3 regions of the Streptomyces sp. NPDC089424 genome follow, and region 1 is predicted to be linked to each of the others. Evidence: riboswitches for the same ligand, from Rfam matches in the RefSeq annotation. Region 1 holds a riboswitch; each other region holds the start of a gene.
The links. Region 1 has a riboswitch for cobalamin ahead of ACIP2X_RS22850 (cobalamin biosynthesis protein). Riboswitches for the same ligand answer to the same signal wherever they lie in the genome.
Positions count from the first base shown of each region.

Region 2: another riboswitch for cobalamin. It lies ahead of ACIP2X_RS19095 ((2Fe-2S) ferredoxin domain-containing protein); the one in region 1 lies ahead of ACIP2X_RS22850 (cobalamin biosynthesis protein).
Region 3: another riboswitch for cobalamin. It lies ahead of ACIP2X_RS16575 (ribonucleoside-diphosphate reductase subunit alpha); the one in region 1 lies ahead of ACIP2X_RS22850 (cobalamin biosynthesis protein).

Region 1 is NZ_JBIVHU010000005.1:55,968-59,234, reverse strand. It holds gene ACIP2X_RS22855 (cobyric acid synthase) at 1-669, opposite strand, end outside; gene ACIP2X_RS22850 (cobalamin biosynthesis protein) at 666-1,616, opposite strand; cobalamin riboswitch at 1,716-1,860, opposite strand; gene ACIP2X_RS22845 (hypothetical protein) at 2,026-2,247, opposite strand; gene ACIP2X_RS22840 (anion permease) at 2,279-3,267, opposite strand, start outside.
Region 2 is NZ_JBIVHU010000003.1:861,681-864,947, forward strand. It holds partial or broken gene ACIP2X_RS19085 (IS5 family transposase) at 1-45, shown strand, start outside; gene ACIP2X_RS19090 (IS701 family transposase) at 198-1,397, shown strand; cobalamin riboswitch at 1,809-1,932, shown strand; partial or broken gene ACIP2X_RS19095 ((2Fe-2S) ferredoxin domain-containing protein) at 1,992-2,401, shown strand; gene ACIP2X_RS19100 (FAD-dependent oxidoreductase) at 2,360-3,267, opposite strand, start outside.
Region 3 is NZ_JBIVHU010000003.1:351,169-354,435, forward strand. It holds gene ACIP2X_RS16575 (ribonucleoside-diphosphate reductase subunit alpha) at 1-1,651, opposite strand, end outside; cobalamin riboswitch at 1,775-1,952, opposite strand; gene ACIP2X_RS16580 (GNAT family N-acetyltransferase) at 1,969-2,475, opposite strand; gene mctP (monocarboxylate uptake permease MctP) at 2,595-3,267, opposite strand, start outside.

The DNA of each region.
Region 1 (3,267 bases):
GTAGGTGTGCCGCCCGGTGAGGCCGTGCAGCATGTCGATGCCGGGTTCGAGGAGCGAGACGTCGCCGCGGAACTTGTTGACGAGGAACCCGGCGATCAGCTCCTGGTCCTGACGGGACAGCAGCGCGACGGTCCCGAAGAAGGAGGCGAAGACGCCGCCGCGGTCGATGTCGCCGACGACGAGCACCGGGAGACCGGCATTGCGGGCGATCCCCATGTTGACGATGTCGGTCCGCCGGAGATTGATCTCGGCCGGAGATCCGGCCCCCTCGCAGATCACCGCGTCGTACGTGCCCCGCAACTCGGCGAGACAGTCGAGCACGGTCCCGAGCAACGCCTGCTGCCGTCCGCCGTGGTAGCCCCGCGCGCTCATCTCCCCGACGGGCCTGCCGAGCAGCACCACCTGGCTGCTGCTCTCGCCGCCCGGCTTGAGCAGCACGGGATTCATCAGCGCGGTCGGCTCCACCCGGCAGGCCTGCGCCTGCATGGCCTGCGCCCGACCGATCTCGGCGCCCTCGCGGGTGACGAACGAGTTGAGCGACATGTTCTGCGCCTTGAAGGGCGCCACCTTCACGCCCTGGCGCACCAGCCAGCGGCAGATGCCGGCGGTGACGACGCTCTTGCCGGCGTCCGAGGTGGTGCCGGCGATCAGCAGCCCGCGCCCGTTCACGCCGGCCTCCTCGACAGCCGTCCCCGCAGCCACACTCCGGCCGCGCAGGCCCCGAGGGCCAGCCGGCCCACCCGCCGGGACAACCGGACGGCCCGCTCGATGTCGCCGACTTCCACCGCACGCCCCCCACCGTTCAGCACGGGCCGGTGCTCGACCCGGCCCGCATACGACAACGTCCCCCCGAGCCGCACCCCCAACGCCCCCGCGAACGAGGCCTCCACGGGCCCGGCGTTGGGACTCGGATGCCGCGCGGCGTCCTTGTGCCAGGCCCGTACGGCACCTCGCGCGTCGCCGCCCGCCAGCACGGCGAGCGACGCCGTCAGCCGGGCGCCCGGCCACCCGGCGAGATCGTCGAGCCGTGCGCTGGCCCATCCGTAGCGGCGGTGGCGCGGCGACCTGTGCCCCACCATCGCGTCCAGCGTGTTCACCGCACGGAACCCGAGCAGCCCCGGGACCCCGCCCACGGCCCCCCACACCAGCGCGCCCACCACGGCGTCGGACGTGTTCTCCGCGACGGACTCCACCACCGCCCGCGCGATCCCCGGCGCGTCCAGCGCCTGCGGGTCGCGGCCGCACAGATGGGGCAGCCGGGCCCGCGCGGCCTCGACGTCCCCCGCCTCCAGGGCGTGCCCGACGGCCCGGGCCTCCCGCGCGAGCGAGGTCCCGCCGACGACGGCCCAGGTGGCGACGCCGGTCAGCGCGACGGAAGCGGCGGGGGAGGACCGTACCGCCCGGTGGGCCGCGGCGCCCAGGGCGACGGCGCCGCCCACGCACACGACGGTGTGCAGCGCGCCCCATCCGCGGTGGTCCCGCCACAGCACCCGTTCCACCGCGGCGGCGGCCCGCCCGAACGCGGCGACCGGATGCCCCCGGCGGGGGTCGCCGAGCACATGGTCGCCGAGGAGGCCGGCGGCGGCGCCGTACGCGAAGACGCGATCGGCACGCACGCGCTCAGCCGGCCGTGCGGGCGGGCAGAGACCTGGTGCGGGACCTCACTTGGCGGCCGAGCATGGCGATATGTCCTCACTCAGGGTGTCCACGCCCTGGTTCGACGAGACCGGCGGTGAGAGTTCCTGGCTCCCGGGGAGTTCCCTCCCCGGTCACAGTGGCGGGACCGCGCCGGATTCACACCGGGCTTCCTCTTCTGCCGCCGTACATGGCCCCGGAAGTCCACCACGGGGCCGGAACGGCCGTCAACTTGCTGTTGACCTGCGACGGGGCAAGTGTGCTGAGTCCCACACGCCACCGGCGGCACGGGTCTCCCGTCTGCCGCTCGCGCCGTCCCCGCGCACGACGAAGCGCCCTGCCCGGAGCCCGTGGAGGGCACCGCGCAGGGCGCTTCGAACACCGGGGCGCTCAGGCCACGATCAGATAGATCCCGTATCCCACGGCCGCCGCGCACGCCGCGAAGGCGGCGTACGCGCCCGTCACCGCCAGCGCCGCCGACTCGCCCTGCGCGGCCGCCCGTTCGCGCCGCGACAGCGCGGTGACACCGAGGGTGAACAGGCCCACCAGAGCCACCGTGACCACGAGGCTGACGCCGAAGACGGAGCCGAGGGCCGCCCAGTCGATCTTCATGCTTGTGCTGCTTCCTTCGGTATCAGGGAGCTCAGACCGAGGCCTGAGAGGGCGTCGGTTCCGAGGCCGTGGCCTGCCGGGGGATCGTGGCCGTGAGGTCCTCGGCCGGGGTGCCCGCCGGGGGCGGCGTCACGGCGGCCATCGCGGTCGTCACCACGCCGGCCGGTTCCCCGTCCGCGTCGTTGACGTTCGTGTGGTCCACGACCTCGCGGCGGGAGATCTTCCAGATCGCGGCGCTGGACCCGACCAGGAAGACGGCGACCAGAGCGGTTCCCCAGGGGCCGAAGCCCGTCACCCACTCGGCGATCGCGCCGACCAGCGCGGCGGCCGGCAGGGTCAGGCCCCAGGCGACGAACATCCGGGTGGCGGTGGACCAGCGGACCACCCCGCCCTTGCGGCCGAGGCCCGCGCCCATCACCGCACCGGAGACCGAGTGCGTGGTGGAGAGGGAGAAACCGAGGTGGGAGGAGGCCAGGATGACGGTCGCGGCGCTGGTCTGCGCGGCGAAGCCCTGCTGCGGCTGAAGGTCGGTCAGGCCCTTGCCCATGGTGCGGATGATGCGCCAGCCGCCGAGGTAGGTGCCGAGCGCGATGGCGAGACCCGCGGAGAGGATGACCCACAGGGGCGGGTCGGAGTCGGGGGCGAGGGTGCCGCCCGCGACCAGGGCGAGGGTGATGATGCCCATCGTCTTCTGCGCGTCGTTGGTGCCGTGCGCCAGCGAGACCAGGCCCGCGGAGGCGATCTGGCCGGCGCGGTAGCCCTTCGCGGAGGCCTTGTCCTCGGCCTTGCGGCCCAGGCGGTACGTCAGCCGGGTCGCCAGCAGCGCCGCGACGCCCGCGACCAGCGGGGCGGCGATCGCCGGGATCAGCACCTTGGTGACCAGCGCGTCGCCGTGGACGGCACCCACGCCGGCCGACGCGACGGTGGCGCCGATCAGGCCGCCCATCAGGGCGTGCGACGAGGAGGACGGCAGGCCGACCAGCCAGGTCAGCAGATTCCACAGGATCGCGCCGACCAGTG
Region 2 (3,267 bases), on a different contig from region 1:
GGCACCGTAACCCTCGCCGCACTCATCATCTGGCTCCGCACATGATCCGAGAAACAGCGCCTAGTACTCCAGTTGCAGTTCGCTATTCCTGCTGGTCAGTGGCGTGTTCGTGGGTGTACTGGGCTGATGTTCCGTCAGGCGGCGGGAGTTCGTGACTTCGGGTGCGGTGGGCCGTTGTGCTTGTCGTGCAAGATGATGTGCGGCCCGATGTCTGGTCGGCGGAGCTGGAAGAACTGCTGGTGCGGATCGGTCACCGCTTCGGGCGGGTGGATCTTCGGCGGCGGATGCGGGCCTATGTGCACGGCCTGCTCGGACCAGTGGGCCGGAAGAACAGCTGGCAGCTGGCCGAGCATGCCGGTCACCACACTCCCGCAGGGTTGCAGCACTTGCTGAGCCGAGCCTGCTGGGATCCCGACGAAATCCGTGATGCCCTGCAGGAATACGTCGCTGAGAAGCTCGGGGACACGGCCGGGGTGCTGATCATCGACGACACCGGGTTCATCAAGAAGGGCACCGTCTCAGCCGGGGTGCAACGGCAGTACTCCGGCACCGCCGGCCGCACCGAGAACTGCCAGATCGGCGTGTTCGCCGCCTATGCCTCCTCCAAGGGCCGCGCGCTGGTGGACCGAGAGCTGTACTTGCCGAAGTCCTGGACCTCTGATCCGGCCCGCTGCACAGAGGCGAAGATTCCCGACGAGCGCACGTTCGCCACCCAAGGCGATCTCGCGAAGGCCATCATCATGCGGGCCCTGGCCTCGCCGCTGCCGATCGCCTGGGTGACCGCAGACTCGGCCTACGGCCAGGAGTGGCGGCTGCGCCGCCTGCTGGAGGAGGCCGGCGTCGGCTATGTCCTGGCCGTGCCGAAGTCCCAGCACGTGCACGCCATCGGCCGCATCGACTTCGCCATCTCCCAGGCACCCGAGGACGCCTGGGAACGCCACTCCTGTGGGGCGGGCGCGAAAGGGCCGCGCGTCTACGACTGGGCGGCGGCGAGGCTGCCCGCGATCGATGACTTCGACGGCGATGCGCCCACCCACGACCGGTGGGTGCTGGCCCGCCGCAGCCTGGCCCGCCCGGACGAGATCGCCTACTACCTCGCCTATGCACCAGCCGGCACCGGCATCACCGAACTGGTACGGATCGCCGGGACGCGCTGGGCGATCGAGGAGGCTTTCCAGGCCGCGAAGAACGAGTGCGGCCTGGATCAGTACGAAGTTCGCCGGTATCCGGGCTGGTATCGGCACATCACTCTGGCCATGCTCGCCCACGCCTTCCTCGCTGCCATGGCCGCCGCCGCGGGGACGGAAAGGGGGGCCGCAGAATCGGTTCCGGCGATCTCGTCCCGCTCACGGTGGCGGAAATCCGGCGACTCCTGGCAGTTGGCCGCCCCACGCTGACGCATGTCCGGCGCACACGCCACGCACTGAATTGGTCCCGCTGGCGCCGCCGTCACCAGGCGATCGCCATGCGCTGTCACTACCGCCGCCGCACCCGAAGTCACGAACTCCCGCCGCCTGACGGAACATCAGCCCAGTACACTCACGAACACGCCGCTGACCAGCAGGAATAGCGAACTGCAACTGGAGTACTAGGGGCCGCTGGGGAGCGCGGCGACAGCCTGCTGCCGCCCCGACGACGTAGCCGCCCCGATGTCCTGCTCATAATTGTCGTGTCACTCCTCACGGCAGGCGCGTACGAAAGGACTCCCGCGGGCACGCCGCTCACGGGAGCCCTTCCGCGCGGTGGGCAGGTGACGGTGTCGCCGCAGTGACGGGATGATGGCCGGCGACATACGGCGACGGCGGTCCGAGGAAGCCGGTGTGAATCCGGCGCGGTCCCGCCACTGTGACCGGTGAGCGAGTTCCCGCAGGCCGCCGCCCCAGGACCGGGTGGCAAGGCGGGGCGAGCGGCGACCCGGGAGCCAGGAGACTCACGCGGTCGTCTCCTCGAGCAACGCCGGGGCGGATCTCCCCGGGCGGGGGAGTGGTGTGATGCCCGGGAGGCCGACGGAAGAGGCTTCAGGCGAGACTGTGGAGGCGAACGGTCCGGTGCCGTGCCTAGTAGTCGTATGCCGCGATTGCTGCTGTGGCAGCCCCAAGGGGACCGGAATCGATCACGCCGCACAGACCGAGACTGCGGGCGGATGTGCCGGTGCGCATCTCCGACTGCCGTGACGTGTGGCAGGCCAACGTATTCGCTGTACAGCCGTCCGCAGTGCCGCCGGTGCCCGGCCGGTCTGGCTGGGGCTCGTCAACGACACGGACGCGACGGAGGACTCGTCGCCTGGGTACGCGCCGGCGGCCCGGGAGTCACTCCGTTGCCGGACATCCTCGACCTGTATGCCTTCACCTCCTGGGCGTCATGCGAGCCAAGCGGACTCCTTCGGACGGGTGTGCGGTGAGCTGTCGGTGCCGCCCGGCGCGGCCGTGCGGCCCAGGTAGCGGTGCACGAAGTGGATGCTCATCGCGCCTTCGCCGACCGCGGAGGCCACCCGTTTCACCGAGCCGCTACGGACGTCCCCTACCGCGAAGACCCCGGGCAGGCTGGTCTCCAGGGTCATGCACGAGCGCCCTCTGCCGTGCCACACCTCGGGGTGGGCGCAGGCCTCCTGAGCCTGCGGCCCGGTGAGGACGAAGCCGCGGGAGTCGAGGGCGATGATGCCGGCGAGCCACTCGGTGTGAGGTTCAGCGCCGGTGAAGATGAACAGGCTCCGTACCGCGAGCCGGCGGTGCCCGCCCGTGCGGTTGTCGACCACGTCGAGTTCCTCCAGCACGTCGTGGCCGATGGCCTCGGTGACCTCGGTGTGCAGCATGACCTCCACCCGCGGATGGCGTTCGACCTGGTCGACCAGGTAGCGGGACATGTTGGCATCAAGGCTGGCTCCTCGGACCAGCAGGTGCACCTTCGGCGCGTACTCGGCGAGGAACAGCACCGCCTGGCCCGCCGAGTTGCCTCCGCCGACGACGGCCACCGGGTCGGTGCGGCACTGCTGGGCCTCGTAGACGGTCGCCGAGTAGTGCACGCCCGTTCCCTCCAGGCGTTCGATGCCGGGCACCTGGAGCCGGCGGTAGCGGGCACCCATGGCCAGGACGACGGCGCGGGCGGCGATCTCACTGCCGTCGGCGAACGCCACTACGTAGTGGTCCTCGTCCTTGGGATGGAGACCGGTCGCCTCCAGCGGAAGGCTGATCCTGGCGCCGAACTTGTCGGCCTGGAGCACGGCGCGTTCGGTGAGTTCGGCGCCGGAGATGCCGGATGGGAAGCCCA
Region 3 (3,267 bases), on a different contig from region 1:
CGGCGGACGCCTCGTACGCGGCGAGCATGATGCGCTCGGCGATCCGGGTGGACAGCGCCTTCGCCTCGGGCGAGTCGAAGGGCACCCGCAGCTTGAAGAAGACGTCCTGCAGGCCCATCGCGCCGAGGCCGACCGGGCGCCACCGGGCGTTGGAACGGCCCGCCTGCTCGGTCGGGTAGAAGTTGATGTCGACCACGCGGTCGAGGAAGGTCACGGCGGTGCGGACGGTGGCGTCCAGCTGCTCCCAGTCGATGCCGTCGCCCACGACGAACGCGCCCAGGTTGACCGAGCCCAGGTTGCACACGGCGGTCTCGCCGTCGTCCGTGACCTCCAGGATCTCCGTGCAGAGGTTCGAGGAGTGGACGACGTGGCCCGGCTCGGCGGTCTGGTTTGCGGTGCGGTTGGCGGCGTCCTTGAAGGTCATCCAGCCGTTGCCGGTCTGGGCGAGGGTGCGCATCATCCGGCCGTACAGCTCACGGGCGGGCAGGGTCTTCCTCGCCAGGCCCCGGCTCTCGGCCGCGCGGTACGCGGTGTCGAACTCCTCGCCCCACAGGTCGACCAGCTCGGGCACGTCCGACGGGGAGAACAGCGACCACGGGGCGTCCGCGTCGACCCGCCGCATGAACTCGTCCGGGATCCAGTGCGCGAGGTTCAGGTTGTGCGTACGGCGGGCGTCCTCACCGGTGTTGTCCCGCAGCTCCAGGAACTCCTCGATGTCGGAGTGCCAGGTCTCCAGGTAGACGGCGGCCGCGCCCTTGCGCCGGCCCCCCTGGTTCACGGCGGCGACCGAGGCGTCCAGCGTCTTCAGGAACGGGACGATGCCGTTGGAGTGGCCGTTGGTGCCGCGGATCAGGGAGCCCCGGGAGCGGATCCGGGAGTACGACAGACCGATGCCGCCGGCGTGCTTGGAGAGCCGGGCGACCTGGTGGTAGCGCTCGTAGAGGGAGTCCAGCTCGTCCTTGGGGGAGTCCAGGAGGTAGCAGGACGACATCTGGGGGTGCCGGGTGCCGGAGTTGAAGAGGGTGGGGGAGGAGGGGAGGTAGTCGAGCCGGCTCATGAGCCCGTAGAGCGCGGCGACTTCGTCCACCGACCGGGTGGTGTCGTCCTCGGCGAGGCCGGCGGCGACGCGCAGCATGAAGTGCTGGGGCGTCTCGACGACCTTGCGGGTGATCGGGTGCCGGAGCAGGTAGCGGCTGTACAGGGTGCGCAGGCCGAAGTAGCCGAAGCGGTCGTCGGCGTCCCGGTCGACCAGGGCGTCCAGGCGGTCGGCGTGCAGGCGCGTGAACTCGGCCGTGCGGTCGGCGATGAGCCCTTCCCGGTGCCCCACCGCCACGGACTCCGTGAAGGACGTGACCCCCTGGGAGGCGGCCTCGGCGGCGATGGAGACGGTCAGCAGCCGGGCGGCGAGCCGGGAGTAGGCGGGGTCCTCGGAGATCAGTCCGGCGGCGGCCTCCGTGGCCAGCTCCCGCAGTTCGCTCTCGTCCGCCCGCGCGGAACGGCCGCGCAGCGCGGCGGCGGCGACCCGGCCGGGGTCGGCGTCGGGGAGGTCGGCGGTCAGCTCGGTCAGGGTCCGCAGCAACGCGGTCCCGGGTCCGTCGGTCTCCCCTTCCACGGTTGTCGCTGCGGCCGGTTCGGCTGGCGCGATGGTCACGTGGGGCTCTCCCTCGCTCGGCACGGGGGCCTCGCGGAGGGCAGGGCAGGGCACACGAGCGCACGGGCGTTCGCGTCCACCGGCCCATTCCACGAGACCCGGACGTCAGGGCACCCGGGCCGGACGGCCGGGCGCACTGTCGGCAGGTCCTCGGACTGAACCGGCGTGCGTTCCCTTTTCGGGACGGACGCACGCGAGTACACCGTTGCGGGACAGTTCCGGATTCGCACCGGATTCCCCTGCGGCGACAGCGAGCATGAGCATACATCTGGTGTCGGGTGCCGACAGCACCCCCATATGTTGTGTCGCCGATGACTTCAGAGCGTCAACTGGTAGGTGAGAAGCGTGATGTCGTCCAGCTCCGGGAGGGGGTTCCAGTCCCGCTCGGGAGTGCGGGTGAAGCCCAGCCGTTCGTAGATGCGGTGGGCCGCGTGCATGGTCCGCTGGGTCGACAGAACGAGCCCGGCGCAGCCGTCGAGGGCGCGGGCGCGCTCGACGCAGGCACGCACCAGGGCCTCGCCGACCCCTCGGCCGCGGGCCTGACGGGCGACGGCGAGCATGCGGATCTCCGCCTCGTCGGGGGCGGCTATGTCGGCCATGGGGCCGCCGGAGGGGACGAACGTCACGCCGCCGAGGACGCGTTCGTGCGCGACGGCCACGAGCACCTGTGCGGCGGCCGCGCGCTTGGCGACGTCTCGCAGCTCGCCGAGGTAGCCGTCGCTCTCGCCGAAGTCGAGGAGTCCGTCCTGGAGGTAGGCCTGCGCGGTGATCTCGCCGAGGGCGGCGTACTCGGCGGGGTGCGCGAGGCGGATGTCGATGTCCATGGCGGCAGTGTGTACGACGACGGGCCGCCGCATCGTGTGATGTCGGCGGCCCGCTGCGAGTCGTTCAGCTGCTGCTCGCGCTCACGCGGCAGGGCCGCGTGCCGCAACGGCCCCGCGCCTCAGTGGGCGGCACCCGCGGTCGCCGGGGGAAGCTCCGCCTTGACTCCCGGGTCGCCGGCGTCCGCCGTGTAGTCGCCGGGCTTGGTCTCGTCGACGCCCTCGGGAGCCTTCACGGCCTTCAGGACGAAGGTGAGGACCACCGTGACCACCAGGTTGAGGACGAACGCCGTGAGGCCGATGTAGCCGATCTCACCGATGCCGGGGATCTCCGCCGAGGAGCCGCCGAAGTGCTTCTGCGTCGGGGAGGCGACACCGTAGGCCGCGACCGTGCCGTAGGTCATGCCGACCGCCCAGCCGGCCAGCAGCGCCCAGCGGTGGAACCAGCGGGTGAACAGACCGCCGACCAGGGCGGGCATGGTCTGGAGGATCCAGATGCCGCCCAGCAGCTGGAAGTTGATCGCCACCGTCTTGTCCATTCCGAGGACGAAGACGAGGGCGCCGACCTTCACCAGCAGGGACACCAGCTTGGAGACCTTGGTCTCCTGCGCGGGCGTGGCGTCCGGCTTGAGGAAGTCCTTGTAGATGTTGCGGGTGAAGAGGTTGGCCGCCGCGATCGACATGATGGCCGCCGGGACCAGCGCGCCGATGCCGATCGCCGCGAACGCGACGCCGGTGAACCAGTCCGGGAACATGTTCTCGAACAGCTGGGGGATCGCCAGCTGGCCGTTCTCC